Regions from separate parts of the Vibrio sp. SNU_ST1 genome, predicted to be linked through region 2. Evidence: predicted binding sites of a transcription regulator. Region 2 holds the regulator's gene; each other region holds the start of a gene.

Region 1 (10,710 bases), 150 kb from region 2:
ATCTTTTGGTAAGTCCTGCATTTGAGGCTTCCAGCTTAAACCGTATATGTCTTTCGACATTTGCAATTTATCAACTTCATGGCCAAAGGTACCCGCCATACCACAACAGCCGACAGGAACGCTGGTAAGTGCAGCGCCAAAGTGTTTGAAGATAGTGCCCCACTCTTTTTCAGCGTTTGGCATCTTGGTCTTCTCGGTACAGTGAGCGAACAAGTACCACATCTCTTCGCTTGCTGAACGCGCTTCAAAGTCACCGAGCGACGGCATTAACCATTCATGTACGGTGAGCACATCAAAGTCGCCACGCTTATCCGCTAAGATCTCGACATACTCATCGCGGTAACAAAGCACTAGTGCAGGGTCGACGCCCACTAAAGGAATACCGATATCAGCGACCATCGACAAGAAATCAGACGTCGATTTAGCCTCACGTGCAAAACGATTTAAGAAACCCTTGATGTGCAGCGCTTTACCATTAGGCTTAAACGGCAACAACACCGGAGTTTTACCAAGCTTTTGAGCCAGAGTGACGAAGTCTTCAACCACCTCGGCATCATAGAAGCTAGTAAACGGATCTTGGACGATCAATACATGCTGTTTCTTCTCTTCAGAAGACAAGCCTTCTAAGTACTGTAAGTCGAAGAGTTGCAGTTCTTTGCTCGCTAGACGATTTTTTAGCGTAGGCACCGACATCAAAGGTGCATCAACATATCCGACCGTTTTAGCCGTTGCGGTTTGTATCCACTTTTGACCCAAGGCAGCGTTCACTACTTTTGGCGCTTTCGCCATCAGCGGCAGCATGGTTTCAATGTTAGCGACTAAATAGTCTTTTGCTGGGCGCTGGTAACGCGAATAGTAGATGTTTAAGAATCGAGAACGGAAACTTGGTACATCAACTTTGATCGGACACTGGCTCGCACACGCTTTACACGCTAAACAACCGTTCATCGCTTCATGAACTTCATGCGAGAAATCGTACTCATGGCGTTTGTTCATCGTGTTACGAACACGTTCCACCATGGTTTTAATCGGAGTATTGTCCTTCAGCGCTTCTTGCTCTAAATCGAGAATATCGACGCCTTGCTCAGTCAATTGACGCAACCATTCTCGAACCAAGCCTGCACGGCCTTTTGGTGAATGACGACGGTCAGCCGTGACTTTCATCGAAGGACACATTGGCGAACTCGTATCGTAGTTGAAACACAAGCCGTTACCATTACATTCCATCGCTTGCTTGAAGCTATCACGGACTTGTACGTCGATCTGGCGATCGTAAAAACCACGCTTGGTATCAGTGACTTTCACCAACTCAGCATCGCTTTCTAACGGCGTACAAATCTTGCCTGGGTTCATCTTGTTGTGCGGGTCGAATGCCGCTTTAACTCGTCTTAATTCGGTAAACAGCTCTTCACCAAAGAAGTCAGGACCATACTCAGAGCGGAAGCCTTTACCGTGTTCACCCCACATCAAGCCGCCGTATTTCGCCACCAGCTTAACCACTTCATCAGAGACTTCATGCATCAATGCTTCTTGCATCGGGTCACACAAATCTAAAGCAGGACGAACGTGTAGTACGCCTGCATCAACGTGACCAAACATGCCGTAGTTCAACTCTTTTGAATCGAGCAGTACTCTAAATTCAGAGATGAAGTCGGCCAAGTTTTCTGGAGGTACACAAGTATCTTCAGCAAAAGCGACCGGCTTAGCTCGGCCTTTCGCCGCACCTAATAGACCCACAGCTTTCTTACGCATGTTGTAGATTCGGCCAATGCTCGCCAAATCACTGCACACTTGGAAGCCAATCACACCCGCTTCTTCAGTTGCTACCATGCTTTCAAGCTGTGCGGTCAGCGCTTGAACTTGTTGTTCAACTTCCGCTTCATCTTGGCCTGCAAACTCAACCATGTTGATGCCAAGCATCTCTTTATTTGGAACATCCATCAGCAAGTCGCTCACGGTGTGCCAAACAATGTCTTGTTTCGCTAGGTTCAATACTCTTGAGTCAACGGTTTCAACAGACAGCGCTTTCGCTTCTACCATAAACGGCGCATTGCGCAGTGCAGAATCGAACGTGTTGTATTTCACGTTAACCAACGTTCGTGCTTTTGGAATCGGCGTTAGGTTGAGCTTTGCTTCAGTGATAAACGCTAATGAGCCTTCCGCACCACATAGAACACGAGTCAGGTCAAAGCTATCGTCTTCTTCGTTTATTGCATTCTTCAGGTCGTAGCCCGTAAGGAATCGATTTAACGGAGGAAATTTGTTGAGGATTTGAGCGCGCTTATCTCGACAAACGGCTTCAGTTACTGCAAGTGCATGGTGAGCAAATTCACCTTCAGCAGGTAAGCCGTGTGATAAATCGGATTCGAGACATGAACCATCTGCGAAGACCACTTGCAGCGACAACACATGATCAGACGTTTTACCGTACTTCAATGACCCTTGGCCCGAAGCATCGGTATTGATCATGCCGCCTAAGGTTGCTCGGTTACTGGTAGAAAGGTCTGGAGAGAAAAAGTAACCATACGGACGCACAGCATCGTTCAATTGGTCTTTAACGATACCTGACTGAACTCTTACCCAGCCTTCTTGCTCGTTTATCTCAAGAACCTTGTTCATATAACGAGACAAGTCAACCACGACACCTTTTGTTAAAGACTGTCCGTTAGTCCCGGTACCACCGCCACGAGGGGAAAAGGTCACGCGTTCGTAAGCAGATTTTGCACCCACTTTACCTATCAACACAACGTCTTGAGTTGTTTTAGGAAGAATGACTGCCTGCGGCAATTGCTGATAGACACTGTTATCAGTCGCCACAGCCAAACGGCTAGAATATTGAGATTCGATGTCGCCAGTAAAGCCCGCTGTTTTTAGTTCATCTAAAAAGCGTACGACAACTGGATCGACATCAGCATTGAGTTGAAGTCTTGGTAACATTTGCTTCCTGCCCCTACTTCGCTGATCCTATCAGCATTGGGTTATCTGAGGTTTTTAATATTTTTCTTTGAATTTCGTCACTTTACTACTATTAAGATCATATAAAAAGGTGATCAAATAAGAATCTCGGTGCAAGAATGGAGAAATAGTCACTTTCGTCTTAATTCAGTAGTAAGATAGTAGATAACTTTTTTACGACATCTCCACGAGCAAATCACAATGAAAAAAAGCAAAACAGTCACAACTGAAGATATTCTTCTTAAGCTATGCCAATCAGTTTCAAGCGTACTCACTTCAGCGACGGCTTCACAGGTGTCCTACTCAGCGATGGTTCAAAAGATCAACAAGACAAGCCTTAAGCCTGATTTTGGTTGTTTCGTCTTGTTCGACGGCGGTTTTTCAGGTCTTGTTGTTATCAATTTTACGTCGAAAGCCGCACTAGAGATCTACACAAATTACATGCGTAACATGGGCATGCCTGAAGACGAGCTCGCTGTACTTCATACTTCAGACGAAGTGGGTGATGTATTGGGTGAGTTGATGAACCAGTTGGTTGGAGATTTCACAAATAAGATCCGTAAAGAACTGCAAACTAACATCACCCAAAACCAACCGAAAATGCTGGCACTAAACAAGCAAGTAAACCTCTCTGTTGATACTAACTTAGATCGCCCACAAGCTCGTCGTGTTACTTTCTCTACTGCCGACAACAACATTTTCTACCTTGAGCTTGCAATGGACAAAACAGAATTCATCCAATTGGAAGAATTTGAAGTTGCTGAAGACGAATGTCCAGATAGCATTCTTGAAGCGACTCAGAAAAAAATGCAAGAACCAAAACAGTCAGAGCAAAGTTCAGTCAACGATTCTGCAGCCGATCTACTCGATGAACTTGGAATCTAGTTTGCGAAAGCTCTAGCACTTCCTAAAAATCGTGCCACTAACGCCATCAATCCTCTTGATGGCGTTTTGTTTTGTCAGTGAGCCGCCGCTTCCTTCCTATATCCTTATCCTTATCCTTATCCTTATCCTTATCCTTATCCTTATCCTTATCCTTATCCTTCACAATAGTTCACCACATTCCTACAAATGACTTTTGACTTTGCTGTTACTCGCCAAAACATGTAAAATGTTGGACTTTTAAAAATTTGCGGTAATGATTAAGTTGTCGATGGATAAGAAAAAAGCCCTAAAGAAAATTGCCAAGTGTCTTGAACTTGGAAATTCTGCGAACGTCAATGAAGCTGCCAATGCGATAAAAATGGCGCATAACTTGATGCTGAAATATGGTCTCGAAAAGGACGATATTGAATTTATCAAGATGGGAAAAACTCAATCCAGTCACCTGTTACCTGCAAATATCAGCTCTACACTGCTGCGTGTTATTCGTGGTATTAACACCAAGTTTGGCGTAGAAGCCGTGTTACTGAATCACAAAGGCCTTAAACGCGTTGAATTCATTGGTGAAGCCGATCGCGCTATCTTCGCGGCTTTTGCGTTCGATATTATTTATCGCGAACTGAATGAGCACACTGGCCAATTCAGAAACAGTTTCGCGGGCTCGGGAACAGGGACACTAGAAGTAACACGTCGCGTAAACTCTTACGTTTCGGGTTGGGTAGAAGGTGCGCTTGAAAAACTACCTGTTATCACCCCAGACGACGAGTCAAACAACAAGATCAATAACTACATTGATAAAGAGTTCCAAAACATCGACCGCGAAACGTTCAAACAACAACTCAGAGAAGCGATGAAAAACCTCACCGCAGACTATGAAGTTGGTTTGAAGAAAGGTCGAAAACTGTCTGTAAATCGACCAGTTGGCGGAACTCAAGCCGTTAAAAAGATAACTAAATCATAGAGCCACTTTACATTACTTCAGCGTATTGATAAAAACCACCGATAGGACTTATTGTTGTCTTTCGTAATTTATGCGTTTGACAAAAGTACATGATGGAGAAATACGTTGAAAAAAATCACACTAGCCCTAGCACTCACTGTTGCTCTAACGGGCTGTCAAGCGACACAACGCCAAAACGCTACAACTGGCGAATCTGAGACTAATTCCGCAACTCAAGGCGCTTTAATTGGTGCAATTGCCGGTGCTGTTGCTGGTGCTGCTACGGGTGACGACTCTAAAGACCGCCGCAAGCGTGCACTCATCGGTGCAGCAGGTGGTGCCGCAGTTGGCGGTGGTATCGGTTACTACTTTGACCAGCAAGAAGCTGCACTTCGTGAAGAACTCATGAACTCTGGCGTTCAAGTAGAGCGCGTTGGTGAGAACCAACTTCTACTTCGCCTAGAGAACGGCATCGGTTTTGCTTCTGGTTCTTACGCTTTAGAATCAAACATTCACAAAACACTTCGCGGCGTTGCGCGCATCTTAGTTGAATACCCAGACACTAGCCTAGTGATCGAAGGTCACACTGACAGCACAGGCAGCGAGTCTTCTAACCAAGTTCTTTCTGAGCGTCGTGCTGAATCGGTTCGTGCATTCTTGATCTCTCAAGACGTTGCTGCAGGCCGTGCCATTGCTCGAGGTAACGGTGAGCGTTACCCTCTATGTGACAACAACACCTCTCAAGGTCGCGCTTGTAACCGTCGCGTAGAAATTCAAATCTTGCCGCTTAAGTAGCACGATTAAAGCCCAGTTCGTCTTTATCTATTGAATTAACCTCTATATAGTTGCTTGTTCAAAATCACACGACTAGTCATATTCATACTGATATACCGACTCTGGGCTTTTTTACGAGACTTATCTATTGTTTATCCTATACAACTTTCTGCCATCATCAATTCTCAGAACTCTATTTTTTTCCCTCATATTTTCCACAATACAGTTCTCTACTACACACTTCGTTCATGCCAAAAGCAACGTTGCATTCTCGATAGAACCTCAAGATCCAGTTTCTCAATACCAACTAGCCCAAGCTTATGAATCAGGTATTGATGTCCCTTTGAGCACCAGCGATGCATTTTATTGGTACTCGCAATCCGCAGAAAACGGCAATGCAAATGCGCAATTTAGGCTGGGGGAATGGTACTTGGCTGGATCAGATGTGGAACAAAGCAATAAGCTTGCGTTGGAATGGTTTATTAAATCAGCGCTACAAGGAAATCAGCGCGCGCCTATCGAAGTCGCAAAGCTCTACGAATCCTCACTTGAGCAAGAGCTCCTAAAACCATTAGATGAAGCACAACTATGGTATGAAGCGGCCTTAAAAAACAATCCAAAAGCCGAAGATGGCTATAACCGCATTCTGGAAGCGCAATTCAACGAGCAACGTGCCAAGCAGATCTCTTCGATTGAGAAGCTCAATGACAACGTCATTGCTGAAAGCAGCACGAATCAGAGGCTATCTAATCCAGAGCGAGCAAGTCACTCCCCTTCTTCTCAGCCCCCTAGAGAGCAGGCAACACGTTCTAACCTAACGTATTCAGACTATCTGATTGGCGCAGCCTTAGCCGTGTTAATTTCAATTGTCAGCATTATCTTGACTCTGGTGATATCAAAAAGAAGACACGCTCTAAAATCTGGTAAATTGGGGCAACAAAAGCAGACACTTGAAGCACAGCTTAGCTCGAAGGACTTCACTATTAAGCAGCAAAAACGTCAGCTGCACACCATGTTCCATGAGTTAAAAAAACAGAAAAGTGACAACAGCCTGAACAATTTACAAGTAGCCTGCGCTCTATTTGGGTATACACCTAGCTCAATTCCGAATCAAAAAAGCATTAAAATTCGATATAAACAGCTATCCAAAATCTACCACCCTGATGGTTACGGATGTGACGAAGAGATGAAACGTTTGAACAATTCGCTAAAAACCATCCTTAAGAGTGTTGCAAAAACGTAAACAACCAAGCAAACTCGATTTCCAAAGTCGCAAAGATATCGATTTTATTAGTACTGCAATCGATCCCCCTCTCAAAAACAGGTAACAAACTATTAACTAATGAGTCTTACTTGTGTCATAATTTGCGCCGAAAATACACCTGACTTAAACAGGTGAGGAGAGAATATGTTCACAATAGAAGGCGTTTGTGATTGGTGCAAAAAGCCAAGCCTAGTTAAAAAGCACGACTACCTAGATGGTAAGTGTCATCATGCATGTCAAGAGTGCAATGATATGGCAACCATTGATGTTCGCCAGTTCAATATTGGTGAAATGGAAATGAGAGCAAAACTCTCCCAAGCGACATTGAGATAAGCAACACCGTTGAAATATAAGAAAGCGCCTAAGGCGCTTTTTTTGTATCTGAGATTTATCTTCTTATCTTCTTATCTTCTTATCTTCTTATCTTCTTATCTTCTATACAGGTATATACAGTACTTTTCTGTCAAAACCACTGTATACACCTGTATAAAGCTCACATTTCTTCAACTTATGAGACAAAACAACAAATTCATTCAAATTTAATTTTTATACCATTTTCAATAACTTAAACAAAAGCAGCATCTATAACCAAGCAAGATCGTCCAATAATCCCTCAAAAAACGCTTGATCTTATAAGCAACAAAAACTACTGTATACACATACAGCATGTATATAAGGACAGCAAAATGATTCCAGCACACGTTAAAGCACAACACTCTAGCCCGCTAACTCACTGCGTATTTACATCCGTCTCTCGTGAAACAAAAAGTTCAAACGAAGAAGCGTTGTTTGCCAAAATGGCGTTGCTGTCCAATCAACATCAGTGGTTACTGTTTACGGCTCAAACACCAAGACCATCGGCTAAACAGCTGCAGCAACATAATGTTTGCTGTGATCGTGTTATTCACATGAAAGCCTCTAATCAAATGACAGAAGTAGAAACCGTCGAGAAAGCCATTCGATCTAAGAATGCGAGCGCGATTGTTGCGAGTGCTTCGATTGATCAATTCAGTCAGCAATACCTAAGAACATTAGGAATGCGCTTTCAGTGTGAAGTCTTCTTTATTGATGCCAATTCAGAGCGTATTCACTAGACCACCTTGCTTAATAACATGTTGGCTCATAAACATAGCCCATAAACATAGCTTAATCTTTTAGCTAACAAACTTAAGTTAACTTGACATCATAGCTCCAAAACACAGTCCAAATATACTCCCTTCCCCTGCCCTACAATTCGCCAATTTTTTAGCAGATTGTTAGGCGGGGGTTTTTATTTAAACAATAGATTTAGCAATCGTTTGCTTTTTCTCTGGAAGCAAATAGTAGATTGGGTATAATGCCCGTCTAATCATGTGCACACCGCACTTCTCTGTATGACGTTTGATAAAAGATAGGAATGTCTAAATGAGCCTTGCTGATCAAGTTCTTGCCGTAAATGATGACCTACCAATCCGTACTGATAAACCTGTCCACAGTGGCAAGGTTCGCTCAGTCTACTGGTTAACTGAAGAAGATAGCCAACGACTAATTAAAGAGAAAGGCTACGATGTAGCACCAGATGCGCCTTTAGCAATCATGGTGATCAGTGACCGTATATCTGCATTTGATTGTATCTGGCGTGGTGAAGGGAATCTAAAAGGTGTTCCAGGTAAGGGAGCCGCTCTGAATGCTATCTCTAACCACTGGTTCAAATTGTTTAAAGACAACGGCCTCGCTGACAGTCATATTCTTGATATCCCTCACCCGTTCGTATGGATTGTACAAAAAGCTCGCCCAGTCATGATCGAAGCAATTTGTCGTCAATACATCACAGGTTCAATGTGGCGTGCATACGCAAACGGCGAACGTGAATTCTGCGGTATCGAGATGCCAGAAGGCCTTGAGAAAGACAAAAAGTTACCTGAGCTACTGATCACGCCTTCTACAAAAGGGATTTTGAAAGGGATTCCTGGTGTTCCAGAAGCTGACGATGTGAACATCACACGTAACAACATCGAAGATAACTTCGCAGCGTTCAACTTTACTCAAGCAAGTGACATTGCGCATTACGAGAAACTGCTAAAAGAAGGCTTCAACGTAATTAGCCAAGCGCTAGCAAAAGTCGATCAAACCTTTGTCGATACGAAATTTGAGTTCGGCTATGTGAACGATGCTCAAGGCAAAGAAAAGCTTATCTACATGGACGAAGTTGGTACTCCAGATTCATCTCGCATTTGGGATACTCAGGAATACAACAACGGCAACATCGTTGAGAATTCAAAAGAAGGCTTCCGTCAGTTCTTGCTTAACTACTTCCCTGATGCCGACATTCTTTTGAATAAAGAACGCATGCCAGAGCGTGAAGCGTTAGCTCGTGACAATGAACTTCCATTGAATTCATTAATGTCTCTGTCACGTACTTATCTTGATATCGCGGCGAAGATTACAGGCGCGGAAATCGTACTGAGTGAGAACCCTAAGCAAGAGATCATCGATATATTGCGTGCCGACTACGGCCTAATCGATTAATCGCGGTTCGATATCGCGTTCTGCCTAAGTACAAGAGCTGCTCAAATACAAGAGCTACTTAAATACAAAAAGGGCCTCATTATTGAGGCCCTTCTTACATGTACGTTTTAATCTTATTTGAGCTAAGCTCTAAGCTCTACTGATAGATTAAAGCTTGATAGTCAACTCTTCTCCAGAATTCTCGGCAATCACCAAATGACTGCGCGATTCAATGTACTCGATCTGCTCTTCTTCAAGAGAATATGGCATAGCAACTTTGAGTTCATTGATCCCCTCTAGCTTGGCTAGCTTGAGTAAGGTAACAATGTTTGACTCATCACTTTTACGCGTCGACATCGATTTCAATGCCATCTGCCATAAACGATCTTCAGGGCTTGCGAGCTCTTTAATGCTATCTCGCCAGACGGTACTGAATACTGGCGCAATCGTGGTTAGTGCTTCCAGAAAAGTCCATTTTTTACTGCATGAGGCGCCAAGAAATGTTGTGTAATCAAACTCTACACGCGTCTCTGTCTGTTTATCCATGATGTCCCCCGACACTTTGACAACACAATATACTCAATATCTATCAACTCTTTCTATATAGCAATAGGATATAGAAGAATAGTCTTTTATGACCTTTTGATTGGTTAAAAAGGCATATAAAAATCAAACTTGTAACAAAATAAGTACTGAAAAAACATATATGCACCTATTTGATTAATATTTTAGAGATAAAACTAATCCATCTATTTGATATCAATTATCCGACTCGCTTTTTTGTACTGAATACGCCAGCCAGACCATGTCGGGAGCTCCCAACGTTTTGGCGATAACTTTCGACTGCCCGATTGATAATGAACGTAAATCAGCTTGCGTGCCGGCAGGTATTCGACTTCGAGTTGCAAGTCGGCAAGGCTCAATGCAAACGGGTACTTTTCCGAAAACTCTGAATAGAGCCAAGTCGGGATACCATCGAATGGAATATCAGCATGGTCGAACATTTCCAATTCGCTCACATCAGTGACACCTAACACTTCAAGCTGCTCTATCAACCATAGCTCAAAGTTAATATTCTCAATTTCTGGTGTGTATTTGGTTTGCTCATCGAGACCGAGTTTCACATACAGCTGCCAATGTTTGATTTGTTGAGTGCGAGCTTCTGCAAAACCGGGAAGTTGAACCCCATTCGATACAAGATCGACGATGGGCTTTAGCGATAGTTGCCCTTCCGCTGCCACGAGCTTAGTCGTGATCGTGCGGCCGGCATACACCAACGCCATCCCAGTATAGACGCCTTCATCATTCACAATCGTTTCACCTTGCTCCCACTCTCCTAGCTCAGCATCAATGATAAGCTCAAGAGGAATGGGGGCCGTGACCGTCGCTAAGGTCAGTGTTTGCTTAA
Region 2 (10,710 bases):
AACACAGCATGACTCGTGGGAAGTCTGCTTGTAAGCAAAAACTGCAACAAGATGTTGGTTTACCCGTTACCGATTGTGCGGTTTATGGCATGGTTTGTCGTCTGACCAACCAAAAAGGCGTTCATTACTTACTGCCTATCATCGAGCAGTTCTTGAAAAACGAATTGCAGATCGTGATTGTTGGTACTGGCGATCCGGTTTTGGCTAGTCAATTGAAAGAGCTATCAGCACTTCATTCAGACAAGTTCTCATTCGTCGAAGCCTACAATAATGAACTAGCGCACTTGGTTGAAGCGGGCTCTGACTTTTTCTTGATGCCTTCTGAATTTGAGCCTTGTGGCTTGAACCAAATCTACAGCATGGCTTACGGTACTTTACCGATTGTTCGTTCTGTGGGAGGTTTAAAAGACAGCGTGAATGATTACGATGAGGATCCAGAGGTCGCGACTGGCTTTGCTTTTGAGGAGCCTACACCGCAAGCATTGCTAGCGGTATTGCATCGTTCATTACTACTTTATGCTCAAAATCCAGCAGAAATTAAACGCGTTCAACTTTACGCGATGCAACAAGACTTTAGTTGGGAAGATGCGGCAGAAGAATATCTTGCGATGTACCATTCTGCATTTTAACTTGTTGACTTAGCTTTAAAATTCAATTGTTGAATAACAACCGTTCATAATAAAAGAAGGCGCTCTGCTGATAGAGTGCCTTTTTGTTTTCTGGTCAGATCACATCACGTTTCCAAAGACAAAGCTTGCAAACTCATTTTAGTCAGGTAGAAAAGGTGGTCAGGTATTCACATGACTAGTGTTGGGTTTGACACTATTATCACTTAAAATTCTTAATTGCGTGATATCCTTAGTCATCGCCTTGTGATGAGGCTCAGCTCCATAAATAAATTAAGCGATAGGTATGTCTGAGAGTTTATTATTTCATAAAACATTTACTCACCCTACGAGCGATGAGTGGGTTGTGTTTGTGCATGGCGCAGGGGGCAGTTCCTCCATTTGGTTTAAGCAGATCAAAGCGTATAAACAGCATTTCAACTTGCTTCTCATTGACTTGAGAGGGCACGGTAAATCAGACAACATACTTAAAGATCTGATTTCGAACCGTTATACGTTCAAATCGGTAACGCTCGATATTCTTAAAGTGTTAGATCATCTCAAAATCCGATCCGCACACTTTGTGGGTATGTCTTTGGGTACAATTATCGTTCGTAATGTGGCTGAATTGGCGGCAAGCAGAGTACGTTCGATGGTGCTTGGTGGTGCCGTCACTAAACTCAACACTCGATCTCAAGTCTTAATCAAATTAGGAAACCTGAGTAAGCACATCATTCCTTATATGTGGCTATACAGCCTGTTTGCTTATGTTGTGATGCCGCAAAAAAGTCAAAAAGAATCACGTCACCTGTTTATCCGCGAAGCGAAAAAGCTGTGCCAAAAAGAGTTCAAGCGCTGGTTTATCCTCACGGCTGATGTAAACCCATTGATGAAATATTTTAAAGACAGAGAGTTGCCGATTCCGACTTTGTATTTGATGGGCGAGCGCGATTACATGTTCATCAAGCCTGTTAAAGAAATGGTCGAAGCGCACGAGTCGAGCGAGTTGGTAGAAATTGCCAACTGTGGGCATGTATGTAATGTAGAAAATCCTGAAGAATTCAATCAACAATCTATCGCTTTTATCCAAAAGCAAATCCAGTGATTCTCTAGGTTGATTATCAAAGCAGATGATTCAATAGAATTAAAATAAAAACGGGAAGCTAATTTAGCTTCCCGTTTTTATTTGGAGGAGGTATTGATCGAATCGTGTCTGTAATAACTGAAGCTCTGCTATTCAGGTGAAGCAGCGCCGCACTGCCAACAAGACCCGAATTGTGCTTCATTGATTTCATGACACTCACCACAACGCCACTCTTCATAGATGATTGAATCTTGCTGTTTTTGGTAGTCATTGACGATCGTGCGGGCTTTACTAGCGAGTTCTGCCTCATATAACCATACGTAAGGGTCTGTATCTTCGGTAAATGGGATTTCACCCTTTAAACCAAACAAACCCTCACCACGGACTTCACACGCAATATTCTCACTTTCTAACAAGCCACAGATGATATGAGCTTCTGTCGGATTCGATGCACTGAAGATTTTCATTGAAATAGAACCTTATTTGGTTGCATGCGTTAGCTATTTAGTTATTTAGCTATTTAGCTATTTAGTTATTTTCGTTACTCAGCGACAGGTGCTGAGCGAAATTTATTCATCAACCATTTAGCAATAATTGGGAATACACCCAGTAAGGCAAATGACAACAGTACTGAGGGAGACACGATGCCTGAAAGGGAATCAATTTCTGCGAGTTGAGTTCCGGCATTCAAGAAAACAGCCGTACCCGGTAGCATCCCGATTTGACTCGTAATGTAGTAACGACTTACCGACATCGGTGTTAGACCCATCAATAGATTGATAAGGAAAAACGGGAAAACAGGAATCAAACGAAGTGAGAATAAGTAAAATGCCCCGTCTTTTTCTACACCCTTGTTAATAGTTGCTAACTTGTCACCAAACTTTGTTTGGATCCAGTCTCGTAACAGGTAGCGGCTACTTAGAAACGCAAGCGTTGCACCAATGGCACTTGCGAAAGAGACTAGCAGTAAACTGTTCCAGAAGCCAAATAGCGCAGCCCCTAGTAGCGTAACAACCGCGGCGCCAGGAATTGAGAAAGCCGTAATCATGACATACGCGACAAAGTAGATAGCGGCGGCGGCAATGAAATTGCTCTCGATGTAGTCATTCAAAACAGCTTGTTGGGTTTTCGCATTTTCAAGCGTTAAGTATTGGCCGAAATTGACGCCTAACAAGACGATGGTTATGACCAACACAATACCTAATATCATTTTTTTACTCATTGATATTTCCTCTAAATTTTCAATGCATACCATTAGTTTTTCAATGTATACGATTAGTATAGATAGACAGGCAAAGCATAGAATAACTTTCACCAGATATAAAAAAAGCCGCAGGAATGCGGCTTAGTTATCTAGATAGTTTGCACTGACAATGTTAATTGACGTGATTGATAAGCTCTTCACGACGTTGCTGCGGTATAACAGACCAATGTGTACCATTGATCGCGCCTTCTAGCGCCCATAAAAGTTCAATACTGACAGAAGACGCATGCGATTCTTTGATGGCGTTAAATGCGTTTACAGAGCCAGATTCATATAAACGTTCTACAGAATCGATCCCTGCCTTTTTCAGCATCCGCTCGGTAGCGAGTCGAAGGTTAGGCAGATCTTTGAGTCGAGTTGGTTTAGCAGAAGATTGTTCAGCTTTCTCTTCTTTAGCAAAACCTAGAGACGTAGTCGCAAGCTGCAAGATTTTCTCTTGGTCTTGCCATAAGCCTTCAGGTAAAGCGAAATATTTAGTAACGACAGGAAAACCACGTTTTTTGTAGACGTACGGTTGAAATCCTTGTTGTTCGAATTGTTGCGTTGTGCATTTGTCAGCTCGTATATGCAACTGGTCATTCACAACCAGGGCAAACATTGTGTCATCAGCAAAAAGCCCGAATCCACCAAACATTGAGCGTGACTTAATTTTTCCTAGGGGCTCAAATAATTTCATTGAGTCCTTTAGTATCGGTTTATCCATGTTATTTATCTCGGTGTATTTGAACTACGCCACCAAATAAGCAGGTCCGAGAGATTAGCAAAATGTTGCAATTAAATTGTCAATAGGCTGTAAATTACTAAAGTATTAGCAGTTACTGCATTTTGCCATCGGTAACCCCGCTACCATACCAACGAGTGGTTTAGGCCGGAAGCTTTGCGTCCCACTTTTTCAAGTGGTTTGCCCTGTGCGTGACTGGGTTGTTAGAATAAAGTTTTTGTTGAATTAGGCTCACACTTCTTATTTTAAAATGTGACATTGCTTCAATTAATGATCTTCGAGATATGCATGTAAGTGCATTTTGTTTGTTGAAAAAAAAAACGCACCTAAAGGTGCGCTTGATTAAACTAAACTCATTACATCAATTAATTTAACGTTTTAACTGTACTTCGCTCAACAATTTCAGGGTGCATTTCGAAGACGCGTTTTTCGTGGTCTTTGTCTTTAATACGCTCTAGTAGTATTTCGAATGCATTTTTACCAACACGGCGCTTAGGTTGGTGAACCGTCGTTAACGGTGGAGAGAAGTATTCAGCTAATTCTATGTTGTCGTAACCGATCACTGAGATATCTTCAGGAATACGAATACCTTTTTCTTGCAATCGGCTCATCAGTCCTAATGCCATTGTGTCGTTAAAACAGAATACTGCGGTAGGGCGATCTTCCATCTCAATGATTTGGTCAGCAGCAATCACAGCGGTGTCACACTCAAAGTTGCCTTCGATGATCATATTTTCATCGGCAGTAATCTTAGCTTCATTGAGTGCGCGCTTGTAACCTGAGATGCGTTCAACACATGCTGCTTTGTCTAAGTGGCCACTTAAACATGCAATCTTGGAGTGACCGCGCTCAATGAGGTATTTGGTTGCTAGGTAGCCACCTTCTTCAGAGTTATCGATGATCTTATCAGCTTGAGAGCTCTCAGGACCCCAGTCCATGATAACTTTAGGGATGTCCGCGTGACGGTCTAACATCTCTCTTAGTTCTTCAGTTAGGTCAGAACACATAACTAAGATGCCATCTACACGTTTCTCTGCAAGCATTCGAATGTAGTCACGTTGCTTTTCGTAGATACCGCCCGTATTACACAGGATCAAAGTGTAACCTTGACGGTAACAGTAGCTTTCAACACCATCAATAACTTCAGAGAAGAAGAGGTTAGTTGATTGAGTCACTAACATGCCGATAGTGCGTGTTGTATTGCACTTCAAACTACGAGCAACGGCACTTGGCGCATAGTTAAGTTCGTCTACGGCTTTATTAACTTTTTCTTGAGTCGCTTCAGCAACAAAGCGAGTTTTGTTGATTACGTGAGAAACGGTTGTTGTTGATACGCCGGCTAAGCGTGCGACATCTTTTATAGTGGCCATGTTTTTATCCTATTAGAAGCTACTTTCCCAAAGTACGGAATGAAGTAGCCGTTAAGCTACCTAACTAAGAGCTTAAATTTGTAGGGCTCTTTGGGTACTAAAGTGCTAAAAAACAAAAAACCGCTATTGAGCGGCTTGTCTTAACACCGAAATGCTCTGAACTTCAATAAGTGTAGCATTTCGTGAATGTTTCATATTTTATCGTTTGCGGTCACAATTTTAGACTGACTAGAAATTACTCGCAATAAAATTCACCCAGAAATCCGGGTGAATGGTCACAATTCTATTGAATTTATTTATCGAGTCGTCAAAAAAAGCTTATTCGCCAGCTAGGTATTGAGTGTCTAATTTGCAGAATGCCAATAGCAGGGATGAGACTGAAGCGTAGAAACCGAATGTGTCAATGTCATGACATTTAACGTTGAACTTTGGTACCCAAGTAAGCAGTTGCTGTTCGATAAATTGCTGTTGAACAGTGAAGGATTTCTCTAGTTCCTCTTCAAGATCCGTTTCGTTCGAACGAATGATTAGATTACCTAGGAAATCAAGTTCGATAGCAATGTGGTCAGCGGGCTCTTTTAGGTCTTGGTTAACCACTAAGTTGTGTTTAGCCATGATCTCTTCCATATCTTTTGCTGGCTTATCGTTCAAAAGGCCTGTCTGGCCGATATACATAGAAGCGTAAGGAAGTGCGCCATGTTTATCAGTCTTTAAGAATAAGTCACAGAAGTCAGCAGACAATTCTAATTGAGCATCTTCACGTGTTTGTAGACGGTTTAGCGCATCCACTAAGCTATCAATCGCCGGCTTTAGTGTTTCATTTTCGCCTAAACCAGTTAGGAAAGAACGAATTTCAACAGAGTGGTAGTGATCGAGTTCTTCTTGAGTGAGCTCTTTAGCGAACAAGCTTGATAGCCACCAGTATATTTCTGCTCGTTGTTCGTTGAATGCTTTCGTATCTTTCATTTCTTAGATCCTGATTTAGTCTTGTGGTGTGTGTATACCTAGCATCGTTGAGTGATTTGTGTATAGGCACACCAAGGCTGAATAACAAGGTTATTTGCGAAACGCAAAGTTACTCGTTAGTAGTAATGCCTATATTGAATTGCGATGGGCGACAAATAGCAAGGTTTAAGATTGTCTTGTATCAAAAAAAAATCATGTTTCTGGCTTTTATCTTCTGTAGTACTAGAATTGTTACGAGTTATGAATAGAATGGTCACTGAAACTATTAAATAAGAAAAGTGGTGTAGATGAGCTATCACGTATTAGTCGTAGAAGATGATGTGGTAACCCGCAGTAAACTGGTTGGATATTTCCAGAATGAAGGTTACACAGTGAGCGAAGCTGAAAGCGGGGCTCAAATGAGAAAAATGTTAGAAGAAAATAACGTTGACCTCATTATGTTAGACATCAACTTGCCAGGCGAAGATGGATTGATGCTAACTCGCGAATTACGCAGTCAATCAGACATTGGAATAATTTTAGTTACTGGGCGCACGGATAGCATTGACAAGATCGTTGGCCTTGAAATGGGCGCAGACGATTACGTTACTAAACCCTTCGAACTTCGCGAGTTGTTGGTTCGAGTTAAAAACCTCTTGTGGCGTATTTCGGCTGCTCGTAAAACTGCAGCGGTTGCGGTAGAACAAACAGAAGACGAATCTGTGGTTCGTTTTGGTGAATGGACGTTTGATATACCTCGCCGTGCGCTAAGCAAGAACAGCGAGCCGGTGAAATTGACCAAAGCTGAATATGAACTATTGGTTGCACTCTCTTCTTACCCTAACCAAGTATTAAGCCGTGAACGTATTTTGAATATGATCAGCCATCGAGTAGACGCGCCGAATGACCGCACTATCGACGTGTTAATTCGTCGTATGCGTGCAAAAATGGAGTTTGACCCTAAGAACCCACAAATTTTTGTGACGGTTCACGGTGAAGGTTACATGTTTGCTGGTGACTAATTTTCCGTGGAAAGCTGATTTCAGTAACGATATTTGAACGTAAAAAAACCGAGACATCAATGATGCCTCGGTTTTTTGTTACTGAATTTTTTAATTGTTTATCATCTGAGTACTGCTCTCGACAGGGTCATTACTTGTGTCTAGCCAATCTCGCAAGCTTTGCCAAACTAATCCCATCGTCTCATGCCAATAGCGCTCAGTCTGCTCGAGATAGATAGCCTTAGGCATATACTTATTCCATGGTTCAACAATGCCTTCTTGTGCAAGGTAATTAGTTGGTGCGGGTAATGGTTTCATGCCAGCAGCGTTGAACTCGTTCAGTGCTCGAGTCATATGGCTCGCTGAAGTGACTAATACCATTCTTTTGTTCTTAACGAATGCAGCGGCTTGACGAGCTTCTTCCCACGTATCTTTCGCGGTTTCAAGCAGAATGATATCGGGTTTTGCCACGCCGAGTGCTAGCGCTACTTTAGCCATCATTTTTGCGTTGCTCACTTCAGTGCCTGCGCCATAGCCAGACAAAATGAGTTTAGCTCCAGGGTAAAGACGTAAGATACGAATCCCTTCACTTAAGCGCATCAGACCGGTGCGGCTAAGTTCTGATGTTGGTGGAATTTGGTCATCAACAACGTGACCACTTCCAAGAACCATAATGTAATCGACGGTATCATCGATAGGTAAAAAAGCGGTGTGTTGCCTTTCCATTGGCATTAAAAGTTGACTAGAAACAGGCTGGAAAGCGATTAGGAAAATACCACAGAGGGCTGAAAGGGTAATTAGGCAACCTGTCTTCCTTTTTGCAGTAAACATCACTAGGGCTAAACCCAGAAAAGCGAGAATTAACATTGCTGGCAGTGGCATCAGTAACGAAGACACTACTTTTTTCAGCTCAAACATATCCGAATAGTCCGAAAAAACATCACTTAGTAGTAAAAAGAGACATCGCCTCTTTATTCCTGAAATTCCTGTGACAGAATAGCAGGCACGATAGGACATAATAACTCAAGTAGCCGTGACTGAAGACCGTAATTTCGACGATATTGCCCACAAATTTGCAAAAAACATTTACGGCTCTGACAAAGGAGAGATCCGTCAGTGCATCGTATGGGAAGATTTAGAGCAAGCTTTGAGCAAGTTTGAGCAATCCGTTTCGCCGCTGCATGTGCTTGATGCTGGCGGTGGACTTGCACAGATGTCGCAAAAAATTGCGACACTAGGGCACAACGTTTCTCTGTGCGATCTCTCTTCTGAAATGTTGAAGCTAGCGGAAGAAAGCATCACAGAAGCGGGTTTACTCGAGCAGTATCGTTTTATTCATTCTCCGGTACAAAAAGTGGCAGAGCATCTCGATGGAAAAGTCGATTTTGTGATGTTTCATGCCGTAATGGAATGGTTAGCAGACCCTAAACAGGCACTTGATTTATTGCTGGAACAAGTAAAACCCGGTGGCATTGCCTCGATAATGTTTTACAACCACCATGGTTTAGTCCTGAAAAATGTGATTTGTGGCAACATTCCTCATGTATTGAATGGGATGCCACATCGAAAAAGGTTTAAGCTGCAACCGCAAAAAGGCTTGAAGCCGGAAGAGGTTTATCAATGGATAGAAGACGCTGGTCTAAATATCTGTGGTAAATCAGGCATTCGCTCTTTCAGTGACTACATAGGTAATATGGAGTACATGGGCGATTACCAATTTGAAGATGTGTTGGAACTAGAGAAACAGCTATGTCGCCAAGAGCCATATCTGTCGCTAGGCCGTTATATTCACGTTTGGGCTCAAAAACCTGCGCAATAACAGCGGTGAATGTGGTAAAAGAAGCCACAACATGCGCTATGCAAACGTAAGAAGCCCGCGTCATAAAGAAATAGGCGTCATATCTAATACGTTCGATATGACGAACAACAGTAACAGGAACCACAATGAGTGAAATGACTCAAACTGCCGAAGAGCAGCCAATTGATGAGTTGGTGGGCTGGGTCAAGCAGCATGATTTTTCATTAAACTTGCCACCAGAGCGCTTAGCATTTTTGATTGCTATCGCCGTCCTAAGCAATGAAAGGTTCGATGAAGAGTTGGGCGAGGGTGAACTGCACGATGCATTCACTATTGTCACTCGACTGTTTGAAGATACTGGCGAAGCGTCCGCGTTTCGTGCCAACAACGCTATCAATGAGTTGGTGAAACAGAAGTTAATTAGCCGCTTTACAAGCGAAATCACAGATGGTGCAAGCATTTATCGCTTATCGCCATTGGCGATTGGTATCTCAGATTATTACTTACGTCACCGCCAGTTTTCTAAATTAAAACTGTCTATCCAGCTTTCTATGGTTGCCGATGAGATGGCAAAAGCCATTGAAGCCGCCCAGAAAGGTGGAACTCCGGGGCATTGGAGAAGGAATGTGTACGGCGTGCTCAAGTATTCTGTTGGCGAAATTTTTGATCAAATAGATCTTAACCAACGGGTTATGGATGAACAGCAACAAACCGTCAAACAGCAAATTGCGGATCTTTTAAATAAAGATTGGCGAGAAGCAATCAACAACTGTGAGTCTTTGCTATCGGAAACCTCAGCCACGCTAAAAGAGTTGCAAGACACCTTGCAAGCGGCGGGTGATGAACTGCAAACCCAGATTCTTGATATTCAAGAAATTGTTTATGGTGACGATGAGCTCGAGTTTGTAGGTGAAACCCTATTTGGTTTGCAAATGAAGCTAGACCGAATCACCAGTTGGGGCCAACAAGCGATTGATTTGTGGATCGGCTACGATCGCCACGTGCATAAATTTATCCGTACCGCGATAGATATGGATAAAAACCGTGCCTTTAGCCAACGCTTGCGTCAGTCAGTCACTGACTACTTTGATGCGCCTTGGTTATTGACCTACGCAGACGCAGAAAAACTCACGGATCTTCGTGATGAAGCACTTGTGCTCCGTGATGACGAAGTGATGGGGCAAGCCCCAATCGACGTAGAATACGAAGAATTTGAGCAAGTGAACGATCTACTTTCAGAACGAATCGCAGATATGTTGAAAGCTCACAAACAGCAAGGTGCGCCGATTGATCTTGGCCTTGTGCTGCGTGATTACCTCGCAGCGCACCCTCGCACACACCATTTTGATTTAGCCAGAATTGTTGTCGACCAAGCCGTTCGCTTAGGTTACTCAGAGTCTGACTATCAGGCTATTCAGCCAGATTGGCAGGCAATCAACGATTTCGGTGCAAAGGTACAAGCAAATGTCATTAACAAGTACTGATGATTACATGCCAGAGAAACTGGTAAAAGCGATAGCGAACCCATTGTTTCCTGCGCTAGATAGCATGTTGCGTTCAGGCAAGCATGTTTCAACAGAAGACCTCGATAACCATGCGTTGCTTTCTGATTTTGAAGTTGAGCTTCAGCATTTTTATCAACGCTACAATACGGAACTGGTAAAAGCGCCTGAAGGTTTCTTTTATTTGCGTCCGCGTTCTACGTCTTTAATTGGGCGTAGTGTGTTGTCTGAGCTCGACATGCTAGTTGGTAAAGTATTGTGTTTCTTATACCTAAGCCCAGAGCGTTTGGCCCATGAAGGCATCTTCACCAATCAAGAGTTGTTTGATGAACTGATGTCGTTAGCGGATGAGAAAAAACTCATGAAGCTAGCAACCAACCGTGCGTCTGGTTCTGACTTAGATAAAGAAAAGCTGTTTGA
Region 3 (10,710 bases), 240 kb from region 2:
CACAATGGCGAGCGCCTACATGGGTCTCTACCAGACCAAGTATGGACAAAAGATGTCGACACCAGTGACAACTTAGCGCGCCAAGGTATCCGAAGCGTAAGCCGTGACCACCTCCCGTTTGTCGGAAACGTTGGCGATTTTGAATCAATCAAAGAACAGTACCAAGACCTGCACAACTTCAACCCGCAACGTCACTCTATTGATGATGTTCAAACGGTAACAAGCTTCCCTAACCTATACTGCTTTATCGGGCTAGGCTCACGCGGCTTGAGCTCTGCGCCATTATTAGCTGAAGTGTTAGCATCACAAATTTGTGGCGATCCGCTTCCCTTACCTGTCGATGTGCTTGAGGCGATTCACCCAAGCAGAATGTGGGTGCGCAGACTGCGTAAAGGCAAAGCATTAACGGCTGGATGGGTTGCAGACAAGCACTCTAAATCAAATTCATAGTTTCTAGTTCAGCTATTCTGAACATCTGAAGTTTCTGAATATCAGAAATATCTAAAAACTAAAGGCTAAAAGCTAGAAAGCCCGAGCGACATTATGTCACTCGGGCTTTTTGTTGTTCGTGTTGATCTAAACTGATGTTCTAAACGGAGCAGTATTTACAGCTTAGCAACCGCGTCTTTAATCTGTTGGGCGATCTCTTCGTTGCTGATAGCACCAGACTCAAAATCAAAGTTATCGTAGAAGCTAGGCACTGAAAGCGATGCTTTAACGTTACCACCAAAGTACGGAGCCGAACCAGTTGCTGCGCCAAGTACTGTTTGTGCGCCACCAGGGCCTGGTGATGTCGCTAAGTAAACCGCAGGTTTCTCGCCAAATACTGCACGCTCAATGCGTGTCGTCCAGTCAAATAGGTTTTTGTACGCCGCTGGGTAGTGGCCGTTGTGCTCAGCGAAAGAGATAACAAATGCGTCAGCTTCTGCTAGGTCACGTAGGAATGCTTGAGCACCTTCCGCTTGACCAATCTCTTTTTCAGTGTCTTCACTGAACATAGGAACGTTGTAATCGTTGATGTTTAGAACTTTGACTTCAGCACCTTCAATCAAGTTAGCTGCGTAAGTTGCTAGAGTTTTGTTGATAGAGGTAGAGCTGGTGCTTGCGCCGAATGCGATAACTTTCATGATGTGACCTTTTCTGTGATTCCGTTAAGTGGGATTAGAATAACGTAGTCAGAAAATGGAACCATCACAAGGATTGAACGGACTCATTCAAAAAATTCGAATGAGTCTCAAATTATTGGTTCGCTCAAAAATGAGGAGGGAGAATTGTGAGCGAATAGCGCTAGACGAATAATGCTAAACGACTAAAATTAAGCTTGGTTTTGCAGCTCAACCCAAAGGTCATTAACGATCGTACGATCGGCTGGCGTCAATTCAGAACGTGCGTCTTCTAGGCTCTTCTCAATACGCAATTTAACTTCTGCTACGTCTTCAATACCGTCTTCTTCACATGAAGCTACTGAAAGAGAAATATGACCACGTAAGTAACCACCAGCAAACAGTTCATCATCTGATGCGTTTTCAATGCGAGCATCAATTAATTCAAGTAGTTTTTCTTCAAATTCGATAATCATAATATTCTCTTATTTCACAATAAATTGGCTAGTACATAAAGGTTCTACATCGTAGAAGCTGCGTAATGCTTCAGAGAGCATTTTCACGCGAGGCGGCAGACCAGCTTCAAAGATACCCATAACTTCGCTGTGTACTTTATTCATAAAGGCCAAACGATCTGGCTCAAAATCGCCGTGTAGATTGTCACAGCTGACATTAAAAGGAAAGCCTGCGCTGGTCGCAATGATCCATTCATACGCTTGTGGGCGAATTTCCACTTTTTCAAACTCAGCTTGAACCGACTCAGTTCGGCCATCAGGCTCATACCAGTAACCAAAATCTTCCAATAAGCGACGCTCAGGACCAGCCACACACCAGTGCGCTATCTCATGAAGTGCTGAAGCATAAAAGCCACGAGCAAAAACGATACGGTGATGAGGAATCTCCTCATCGGCAGGCAGGTAAATGGGCTCGTCCGCTCCCAGTTCTAGCTTAGTATTGAAGCTCTCGAAAAAGGTTTGATTGAAAATGTCGATGATGTCTGGGTATTGGTGTGTCATAAAATCAAATTTAAGTAAAAAGAACTGGGGCATTTTGCGTTTTTTTAAGCGCTCGGTAAAGCCCTATCACTGGCAATGATATTAGGTTCATCATAATACTTTACGATGACAATCGATTGCTGATCCCAGATTACACCACTTTGAGGTGAATGATTAGTTTAGCTAATCTGAAATGCCTATTCACGGTACAAATATTCATTCGTCAATCAGCGTTTTTACTACTACACTCGCGCTTCATTTTTATATCCCTATGGCCTATAAGACTCCAATTTATAGACCTAAATTATAGAGCTACAGCAATGCTACTAAGTGTTTTGTATATCATTGGCATCACGGCAGAAGCCATGACCGGTGCTCTCAGTGCTGGCAAACAAAAAATGGATTGGTTTGGTGTAATGCTGGTTGCAAGTGCAACGGCAATTGGCGGCGGTACAGTAAGAGACATTTTACTCGGTCATTACCCATTAGGCTGGGTTGAAAACCCCCAGTATCTGGCGATCACTTGTATTGCTGGTGTTATCACAACGGGATTAGCCAAATGGGTAATCAAACTAAAAGGCTTGTTCATTCGTTTGGATGCGTTGGGGCTTATCGTATTCAGTATCATTGGTACTAAAGTAGCGATGACCATGGGTCTGCATCCAATGATTTGTATGGTGTCTGCATTAGTGACTGGCGTGTTTGGTGGTTTGCTACGTGACCTTATCTGTCGTCAAACGCCACTAGTCTTGCATGAAGAGTTGTACGCATCTGTCGCCCTTGTCGCTTCAGGCTTGTACTTAGGTCTTCTTGAACTAGGCATCAACGATGTGACCGCGACGATCGTGACATTGGTTGTAGGCTATTTACTGCGCATGGCAGCAGTGAGATTCAAATGGCGCTTGCCTTCGTTCCAGCTTGATCCGGAAAGCTCTGTGCATTAGATAATATATTCTCGATGACGCAGAATATAAAAAGGGTTGCTTCATTACGAAGCAACCCTTTTGGTGTCTCTCAAATCAGTTTCAAATCTGTTCTGAATAAAACGAAGCAGAACTAGATTTTTGGTGTTTCTGTTGTCACACCAAAGTTTTGGCCACGGTGACGTAGTAAGTGATCAAGCAACACGATAGCCAGCATCGCTTCAGCAATAGGCACTGCACGGATACCAACACATGGATCGTGACGACCTTTAGTGATTAACTGCGTTGCTTCACCGTCTTTGGTGATCGTGTCACCAGGAACGGTAATGCTTGATGTCGGCTTAAGTGCAATACTTGCCACAATATCTTGGCCAGTAGAAATACCGCCTAAGATACCACCAGCATGATTACTGCTGAAGCCTTCTGGAGTTAATGGATCACGGTGTTCACTACCGCGCTGATTAACCACATCAAAACCATCACCAATCTCAACACCTTTCACCGCATTGATACTCATAAGAGCGTGTGCGATGTCGGCATCTAGACGATCAAAGATTGGTTCACCAAGGCCTACAGGCACTTTAGTCGCAACCACTTGAATCTTCGCACCGATCGAGTTGCCTTCTTTTAGCAAATCACGAATCAGTTGGTCAAATTCTGGTACTTTGTCGGCATCAGGACAGAAGAAAGCGTTGTTTTCGATCTCGCTCCAATCCACTTTATCAATTGAGATATCACCCATTTGAGAAAGATAAGCTTGGATTTCAACACCAAATTCTTGCTTAAGGTATTTCTTCGCAATCGCACCTGCCGCAACACGCATTGCAGTTTCACGAGCAGAAGAGCGACCGCCACCTCGGTAATCACGCACACCGTACTTTTGATGGTAGGTATAATCAGCGTGGCCAGGGCGGAACTTGTCTTTAATTTCGGAATAGTCTTTAGAGCGTTGGTCTGTGTTTTCAATCAATAGACCAATAGAAGTACCCGTAGTTTGGCCTTCAAATACACCTGATAAGATTTTCACTTCATCCGCTTCACGGCGAGCCGTTGTATAACGAGAAGTACCTGGGCGACGACGATCCAAATCTCTTTGAAGGTCTGCTTCGGTAATTTCTAATCCTGGTGGGCACCCATCTACGATACATCCTAGTGCGATACCGTGACTTTCTCCGAACGTAGTCACGCGGAAATGTTGTCCGATACTGTTTCCTGCCATTACTTCCTCTAAATCAGCCATTGAGCAGAAGGTTTGATTCCTAAACCTACGGGCTAACAGCTTTACTTGTCTATTCTTCGTGAATTCATATTGGCTTTATTACCAAATGATGTAAACCCCAAAAAACCAACAATTTTAACTTTCTATTACATCAGCCTAATGAAATGAATAACGAGGGAAAATGAGTGGCGATTGAAGACGATTGTTTTTATGATGGTAAGAAAGCAAAAAACCCGACAATTCAGAGAATTATCGGGTTTCTTTAAATAGTGGTACGCCCTGAAGGATTCGAACCTTCGACCACCTCCTTAGAAGGGAGGTGCTCTATCCAGCTGAGCTAAGGGCGCGCTACAGGGAAGGATTATACGAATTCGAATCAGTAAAGCAACGGCTTTATGTAACATTCTGATCCAAGTGAGTAAAAAAAGTGCAATAGGATTATAAGTGTTGGAAAATAGAACAAAGCAAACGTTTGCTTGATGGTAATCAAAAAGATTTTCTGGAATAATGCGCCAAAAACATCAGCCACTAACTTGAATATCAATACTAAGGAAATTCATGACTGCTCAAAATATTGATGGAAAGCTAATTTCTCAAACGGTTCGCTCTGAAGTTGCGGCTCGTGTAAAAGCTCGCACTCAAGCTGGATTACGCGCTCCGGGCCTAGCGGTTGTTTTAGTGGGTGAAGACCCTGCTTCTCAGGTTTACGTGGGAAGTAAGCGTAAAGCATGTGAAGAAGTTGGCTTCGTATCTAAATCTTACGACTTGCCAGCCACTGCGACAGAAGACGAATTATTAACACTGGTAGACCAACTGAACGAAGACCCAGAGATTGACGGTATTCTTGTTCAACTTCCTCTACCAGCTGGTATTGATAGCACTCAAGTTCTTGAGCGCATCACGCCGGAAAAAGACGTTGATGGCTTCCACCCATACAACGTAGGTCGTTTGGCTCAGCGTATGCCTAAGCTTCGCTCTTGTACGCCTAAAGGCATCATTACGTTGCTTGACCGCTACAACATCGACTTACGTGGTAAGCACGCGGTTGTAGTTGGCGCATCAAATATCGTAGGTCGCCCAATGACGTTAGAGCTTCTTCTAGCCGGTTGTACGACAACAACCTGCCACCGCTTCACCAAAGACCTTGAAGGTCACGTACGCCAAGCAGACGTTGTTGTAGTTGCCGTTGGTAAGCCGAACTTCATTCCTGGCGCTTGGATTAAGAAAGGTGCTGTTGTGGTCGATGTAGGTATCAACCGTTTGGAATCTGGCAAACTAGTGGGTGACGTTGAATACGACGTAGCGAAAGAAAGCGCAAGCTTCATCACTCCAGTACCGGGTGGTGTAGGTCCAATGACAGTAGCGAGCCTGATTGAGAACACAATGATTGCTTGTGAGCAGTTTCACTCGAAGTAATCTATGTACAACAGTATAAATAGAATTAGAAAGCCGCAACGTGATGAACGTTGCGGCTTTTTTGATAATTACCCATTACAAAACGAGCGGTATAAGTAACTTAAGGTGTCGCTGTTAAAGCGAAAGCACCACACCAGCAATCGCTGCGCTCATTAGGTTGGCAAAGACACCCGCACAAATCGCTTTAAAACCGTATTGTGAGATGAAAGAACGACGCTCTGGAACTAAGCTACCCAAACCACCAATCAGAATGGCCATTGTAGAGATGTTAGCAAAGCCACATAGAGCAAAAGTTACGATCGCTTGTGAGTGCTCACTTAGCGCCTCTTTAGCATCCATTAGCTGAATGAAAGCCACGAACTCGTTCACGACAATCTTGTTACCGATCAGCGAGCCGGCAACCACAGCTTCAGACCACGGTACACCTATCAGCCATGCAACGGGTGCGAACACATAACCTAGGATAAGTTCGAAGCTTAGGTTTACGCCAAACCAGCCACCAACAATACCTAACAAGCCATTCAGCATCGCAATCACACTGATAAAGGCCAGAAGTGTCGCACCCACCGCAACGGCAATACGAAGTCCAGACATAGCCCCATCTGCCATTGCCTCAACTACGTTTGTTGCTCGTGGAATCTCTACACCAGACTCAATATTTTCTTGAACATCCTCTGGGCTGCCTGGTACTAAGATTTTAGCCATCAATAGACCAGCTGGTGCCGACATGAATGCCGCAGCGATCAGATAGTTTAGGTCAACACCCAGCGATGCATAACCCACTAGCGTGCCGCCAGCAACAGAAGCCAAACCACATACCATCACAGCAAACAGTTGTGAGTCCGTCATATGTTTTAGGTAAGGCTTAACCACCAGTGGCGCTTCGATCATGCCAACAAAAATGTTTGCCGTTGCAGATAGTGACTCCGCACGACCTGTGCCTAGAAACTTCTGCAAAGCACCGCCGATTATGTTGATCACCTTTGGCATAAAGCCGATGTGATACAAACCTGAAATCAATGCAGAGAAAAAGATAATGATGCCGAGAACGTTAATAGCGAAAACAAATCCGTTATTCGTTAGGCCACCGAATAGGAAGTTAATCCCCTCTTGACCGTAGTTGATCAAGCTAGACACCGCACCAGTAGCTGCATTCAGCGCTTCTTTACCCATTGGCACATAAAGAACCAAGAGCGCGAATGAGATTTGCAGTAAGAAAGCCAAAGAGACAGTTCTTAGCGGGATATTTTTTCTGTCCGTAGATAGTAACCAAGCGGCTACTAAAATAGTGATAATTCCAAGTAGGGAAGCCATATGCGTCAACCTAAAAGTTGTAGGTAGGAAAGGCGACGCATTGTATAGAGGAAATCGTTTGCGGCAAGGTGCGGTTGTTAATGTAATGTTGGGATTATCAGTAACTTGCCCAAGATTAGATTAACGCATTGAATTTTAATGGATTAACTTGTTCAAAAAGCATACTTTTTCCATATGGAAATTATATTTATGAATTAGGAAACAATTAACGATGCAGCTCAACACAAGTTTTGAGATTTTTGTCCCAATACGTCGGCGAACCAACATGCTGTTTGATGAACTCAATCACTGCTGAAAGCTTCTTTGGCATGTTCTTTCGGCTCGGATAGACGGCATAAAATGGCATCAACTGACTGGCTCTCCATTCCGGTAATACTTGGATTAACTTGCCCGTTCTAAACTCTTCTTTGACTAAATAAGTCGCCAAATAAGCAACACCCCACCCAGATACAGCTGCGTCTCGTACCGCCTCTGCCAAATCCACCGAGTAATCGCCCGCCACTTTGACACTGAGGTTTTCTTGCCCGTTATCAAACGCCCATGACGTGTAGTCACGCTCACGGCTGCGATAAATAAGGCAATTATGGTCAATCAGGTCCGAAGGCACATGAGGAGTACCAGCTTTAATCAGATAATCCGGTGATGCCGCCACTACAAACTGACTGTCGGCTAAGCGCTGTGCAATATAACCTTCTGGCAAGTCTTCATTGTTGGTGATCCAGAGATCCAAGCGTTCTTCAATCATATCCACCTTATAGTCGAACAAGTGGACCTCGATTCTCAACTGAGGATAAAGCTGTCTCAGTTGATCAATCGCAGGAATGATATGCAGAGTGCCAAATGATTGTGACAAGCCTACGCGCAGGATTCCTGATATATCATCACGCTGGCTTTCCATATCCAGTTGAGCCGCTTTGACTGTGTTAAACAGCTGTTCACAGTGCTGATAGAATACTTCCCCAGCCTCAGTTAACGTTAGGCTACGTGTGGTTCTTTGCACTAGCTTGATACCTATCGAGTCTTCGAGCAAAGCAACCTGCTTACTGATATGAGACACCGAAACGTTCAAGCTTTTTGCAGCACTGGTAAAACCTTCGTGCTTGATCAGCGCATGGAATATCACCATCTGTGCAGCTCTGTCTGTTAGCACAAGACCACCTTTTTAAATATCTGAAATATAAAATTTAATCAAAAGAAAAAGGACTCCGAAGAGTCCTTTAGTTCGTTCTGCCTATGGTAGGCCAAATGCTATTCAAAGCGACCTAAATCAATTAACCAAATTAAGTCTACTAATCAAATTAGGTCGATTAATCAAACTTAACCCTGTCCGCTAGGTGGCTTACTGCCAAAGCAAAGTAGTAAGAACGATTCCACTTCATTAACACATTGTAGTTATTGTAAATGAGGTAAGAACGGCCAGTTTCATCGTCTGGCATAATTAGCCAAGCTTTAATATCTTCATCAAGCGTTGGCAATGGGCGATCGTCAAAGCGCTTAATACCAAGTTCAGACCACTCTTTTAAGTATTTCGCTTTGTCTTCGCCTCGGCCTTGCATCTCAATAGACACGGTCGACGGTACTTGAACCTGACGGCCCCAAGTATATTTGTCATCCCAACCTGATTGGCTTAGATAATTCGCCGCCGAAGCAAATACATCCTCTTCAGTACCCCAAATATCTTTCTTGCCGTCGCCATTACCATCAGCAGCATAAGCTAAGAATGAGCTTGGCATAAACTGAGGTTGACCCATCGCGCCAGCCCAAGAGCCTTTCATCTCTTGTGGTGTAATGTGGCCTTGATCAAGTATCTTCAATGCCGCCATCGCTTCGCTACGAAAGAAAGCTTCTCTACGTCCTTCATAGGCCATAGTCGTTAGAGCATCAATAACACTGTAGTTACCCGTGAACTTACCAAAGTTACTCTCAACACCCCATAGCGCGACAATGAATCTTGGTTGAACACCATATTCATCACCAATGCGCTTCAACGCTGAATAATGCTTCTTATAGAGCGATCTCGCCTGCTTCACTTTCCAATCTGGAACCGCGCGTGGAATGTATTCATCCAGAGTCAGTTTTTTCTCAGGTTGATTCTTATCGGCTTTCACCGCTCTTGGCTTAAACGTCACACCATCAAAGGCTTGATCAATGATCGTTTCAGAAATGCCTTCTGCACGGCCTTGTTGCTTTAGTTTCTCTACATATTGTTCAAAACTCAGCTCTTCAGCTTGGACCGAACCAATGGTCAGGCTATTACCCAATAGTAATGCCGACACAGCCAATATGGTTTTCGAAAATTTACTCAACGAGCACTCCTCCCTGAATTAAGGTAGCTATCACTCTTCGTCTTGAACGTTTTGCTGAGCTTTACGCTCTTTATGAAGTTCAAGTTCATTAACCGGTGGTGGCGGAACCTGCAAAAAGAAACCATCGGTGCTCAGTGATTCTCTCACTTTATCGATGTTCACTTGCGCCAGTTTACGGCCATCCATTTTAATTACCATTACAAAACTAGGTTTACCAAACATTTGCATCAATGCGTCAGGAACTTGTGAGAAATCATCCTTCTTAGGGATATAAAGGTATGTTCCTTCTTTCTTTGAACTTTTATATATAGAACACAGCATGACAAACCTTTTTATTGTTTATGACTACAAAACTCTCACTTACGAGATCAATAGTTTATGTTAAGGGAAATATTGGGAACAAAACGTTCATTTGACAACAAGATTACTTGCTGTGCTTGGTTTGGGAATATAACATGATAACCCTAGTTTCAGGCAACGCCCTTTATTTTATTGATAAAGAAATTGTACCAATCCGCTATTGAGGTCCTGTAGTTTTCGATGTCTAGTAACCCAGATCTAAAAGGTAGCAGTTTTACGCTATCTGTTTTGCACTTATCCGATGATCAAGTCGAAAATGCGGTGTCTTTTCTTCAAGAAAAAGTAAACCAAGCTCCCACTTTTTTCGCTGCTGCACCTGTTGTTATCAATATTAGCAAAGTCGCGGGTGATATCGATTTTGTGCAACTGAAAGAGGGTATATCTCAAGCGGGCATGATCCCAGTAGGTGTGGCTGGTTGTTCGGATAAACGTATGCAGAACCTAGCGAAAGAGGCTGGTTTTGCAGTGATGACAGCCAGTAAATCTCCTTCTCAAGCTCCAGCGAAGATGGCTCCGATAAAAGTGGTGAGAACCCCTATTCGTTCTGGTCAGCAAGTGTATGCAAAAGATAGTGATCTATTGATCCTCAACCATGTAAGTGCAGGCGCAGAAGTGATAGCCGATGGTAGCATCCATATCCATGGTACTTTACGTGGTCGTGCGATTGCAGGAGCCAGTGGTCAAACTGAAGCAAAAATAATTTGTAATGATTTACAAGCCGAGCTGGTTTCCATTGCTGGAAATTACTGGCTCAGCGATCAAATTGAGAGCGAGTACTGGCAGAAGAAAACCATGTTCAGTATGGCAAACGATGTATTACACGTTGATGTCCTCGCAATATAAGAGAAATAAAAGGAAAACAAAATGGCACGCATTATCGTTGTAACGTCAGGTAAAGGCGGGGTAGGCAAAACGACCTCCAGTGCAGCTATTGCCTCAGGCTTAGCCTTAAAAGGGAAGAAAACCGCAGTTATCGACTTTGATATCGGTCTGCGTAACCTAGATTTAATCATGGGTTGTGAGCGTCGTGTTGTGTACGATTTCGTTAACGTTATCAATGGCGAAGCGACACTG

What was found. Region 2 encodes PurR, which represses purine synthesis genes. Its sites were predicted from a motif close to TNANGNAAACGTTTNCNTNA; they were not measured.
Region 1: a site for PurR is predicted at 8,102-8,121, ahead of Q5H80_RS05755 (phosphoribosylaminoimidazolesuccinocarboxamide synthase). Genes of this name have one in related genera too.
Region 3: a site for PurR is predicted at 4,701-4,720, ahead of folD (bifunctional methylenetetrahydrofolate dehydrogenase/methenyltetrahydrofolate cyclohydrolase FolD). Genes of this name have one in related genera too.

Annotation. Positions count from the first base shown of each region.
Region 1 is NZ_CP130748.1:1,298,823-1,309,532, reverse strand. It holds gene Q5H80_RS05790 (FAD-binding and (Fe-S)-binding domain-containing protein) at 1-2,937, opposite strand, end outside; gene Q5H80_RS05785 (DUF3334 family protein) at 3,157-3,840, shown strand; gene Q5H80_RS05780 (DUF2786 domain-containing protein) at 4,109-4,798, shown strand; gene Q5H80_RS05775 (OmpA family protein) at 4,904-5,572, shown strand; gene Q5H80_RS05770 (tetratricopeptide repeat protein) at 5,700-6,794, shown strand; gene Q5H80_RS05765 (hypothetical protein) at 6,960-7,148, shown strand; gene Q5H80_RS05760 (SulA-like leucine-rich domain-containing protein) at 7,502-7,909, shown strand; gene Q5H80_RS05755 (phosphoribosylaminoimidazolesuccinocarboxamide synthase) at 8,220-9,323, shown strand; gene Q5H80_RS05750 (transporter) at 9,471-9,848, opposite strand; gene Q5H80_RS05745 (helicase-related protein) at 10,052-10,710, opposite strand, start outside.
Region 2 is NZ_CP130748.1:1,148,089-1,158,798, forward strand. It holds gene glgA (glycogen synthase GlgA) at 1-629, shown strand, start outside; gene Q5H80_RS05115 (alpha/beta fold hydrolase) at 913-1,710, shown strand; gene Q5H80_RS05120 (DUF2007 domain-containing protein) at 1,839-2,156, opposite strand; gene Q5H80_RS05125 (TVP38/TMEM64 family protein) at 2,231-2,911, opposite strand; gene Q5H80_RS05130 (TfoX/Sxy family DNA transformation protein) at 3,066-3,656, opposite strand; cyclic di-GMP riboswitch class I at 3,784-3,869, opposite strand; gene purR (HTH-type transcriptional repressor PurR) at 4,040-5,044, opposite strand; gene torD (molecular chaperone TorD) at 5,363-6,010, opposite strand; gene torR (two-component system response regulator TorR) at 6,298-7,011, shown strand; gene elyC (envelope biogenesis factor ElyC) at 7,102-7,908, opposite strand; gene cmoM (tRNA uridine 5-oxyacetic acid(34) methyltransferase CmoM) at 8,024-8,809, shown strand; gene mukF (chromosome partition protein MukF) at 8,935-10,272, shown strand; gene mukE (chromosome partition protein MukE) at 10,253-10,710, shown strand, end outside.
Region 3 is NZ_CP130748.1:910,192-920,901, reverse strand. It holds gene mnmC (bifunctional tRNA (5-methylaminomethyl-2-thiouridine)(34)-methyltransferase MnmD/FAD-dependent 5-carboxymethylaminomethyl-2-thiouridine(34) oxidoreductase MnmC) at 1-450, shown strand, start outside; gene Q5H80_RS04190 (NADPH-dependent FMN reductase) at 606-1,127, opposite strand; gene Q5H80_RS04185 (YfcL family protein) at 1,316-1,579, opposite strand; gene Q5H80_RS04180 (elongation factor P hydroxylase) at 1,589-2,119, opposite strand; gene Q5H80_RS04175 (trimeric intracellular cation channel family protein) at 2,419-3,042, shown strand; gene aroC (chorismate synthase) at 3,155-4,240, opposite strand; tRNA gene Q5H80_RS04165 (tRNA-Arg) at 4,511-4,587, opposite strand; gene folD (bifunctional methylenetetrahydrofolate dehydrogenase/methenyltetrahydrofolate cyclohydrolase FolD) at 4,799-5,656, shown strand; gene Q5H80_RS04155 (NupC/NupG family nucleoside CNT transporter) at 5,771-6,970, opposite strand; gene Q5H80_RS04150 (LysR family transcriptional regulator) at 7,176-8,096, opposite strand; gene Q5H80_RS04145 (lytic transglycosylase domain-containing protein) at 8,278-9,276, opposite strand; gene Q5H80_RS04140 (YcgL domain-containing protein) at 9,307-9,597, opposite strand; gene minC (septum site-determining protein MinC) at 9,817-10,479, shown strand; gene minD (septum site-determining protein MinD) at 10,501-10,710, shown strand, end outside.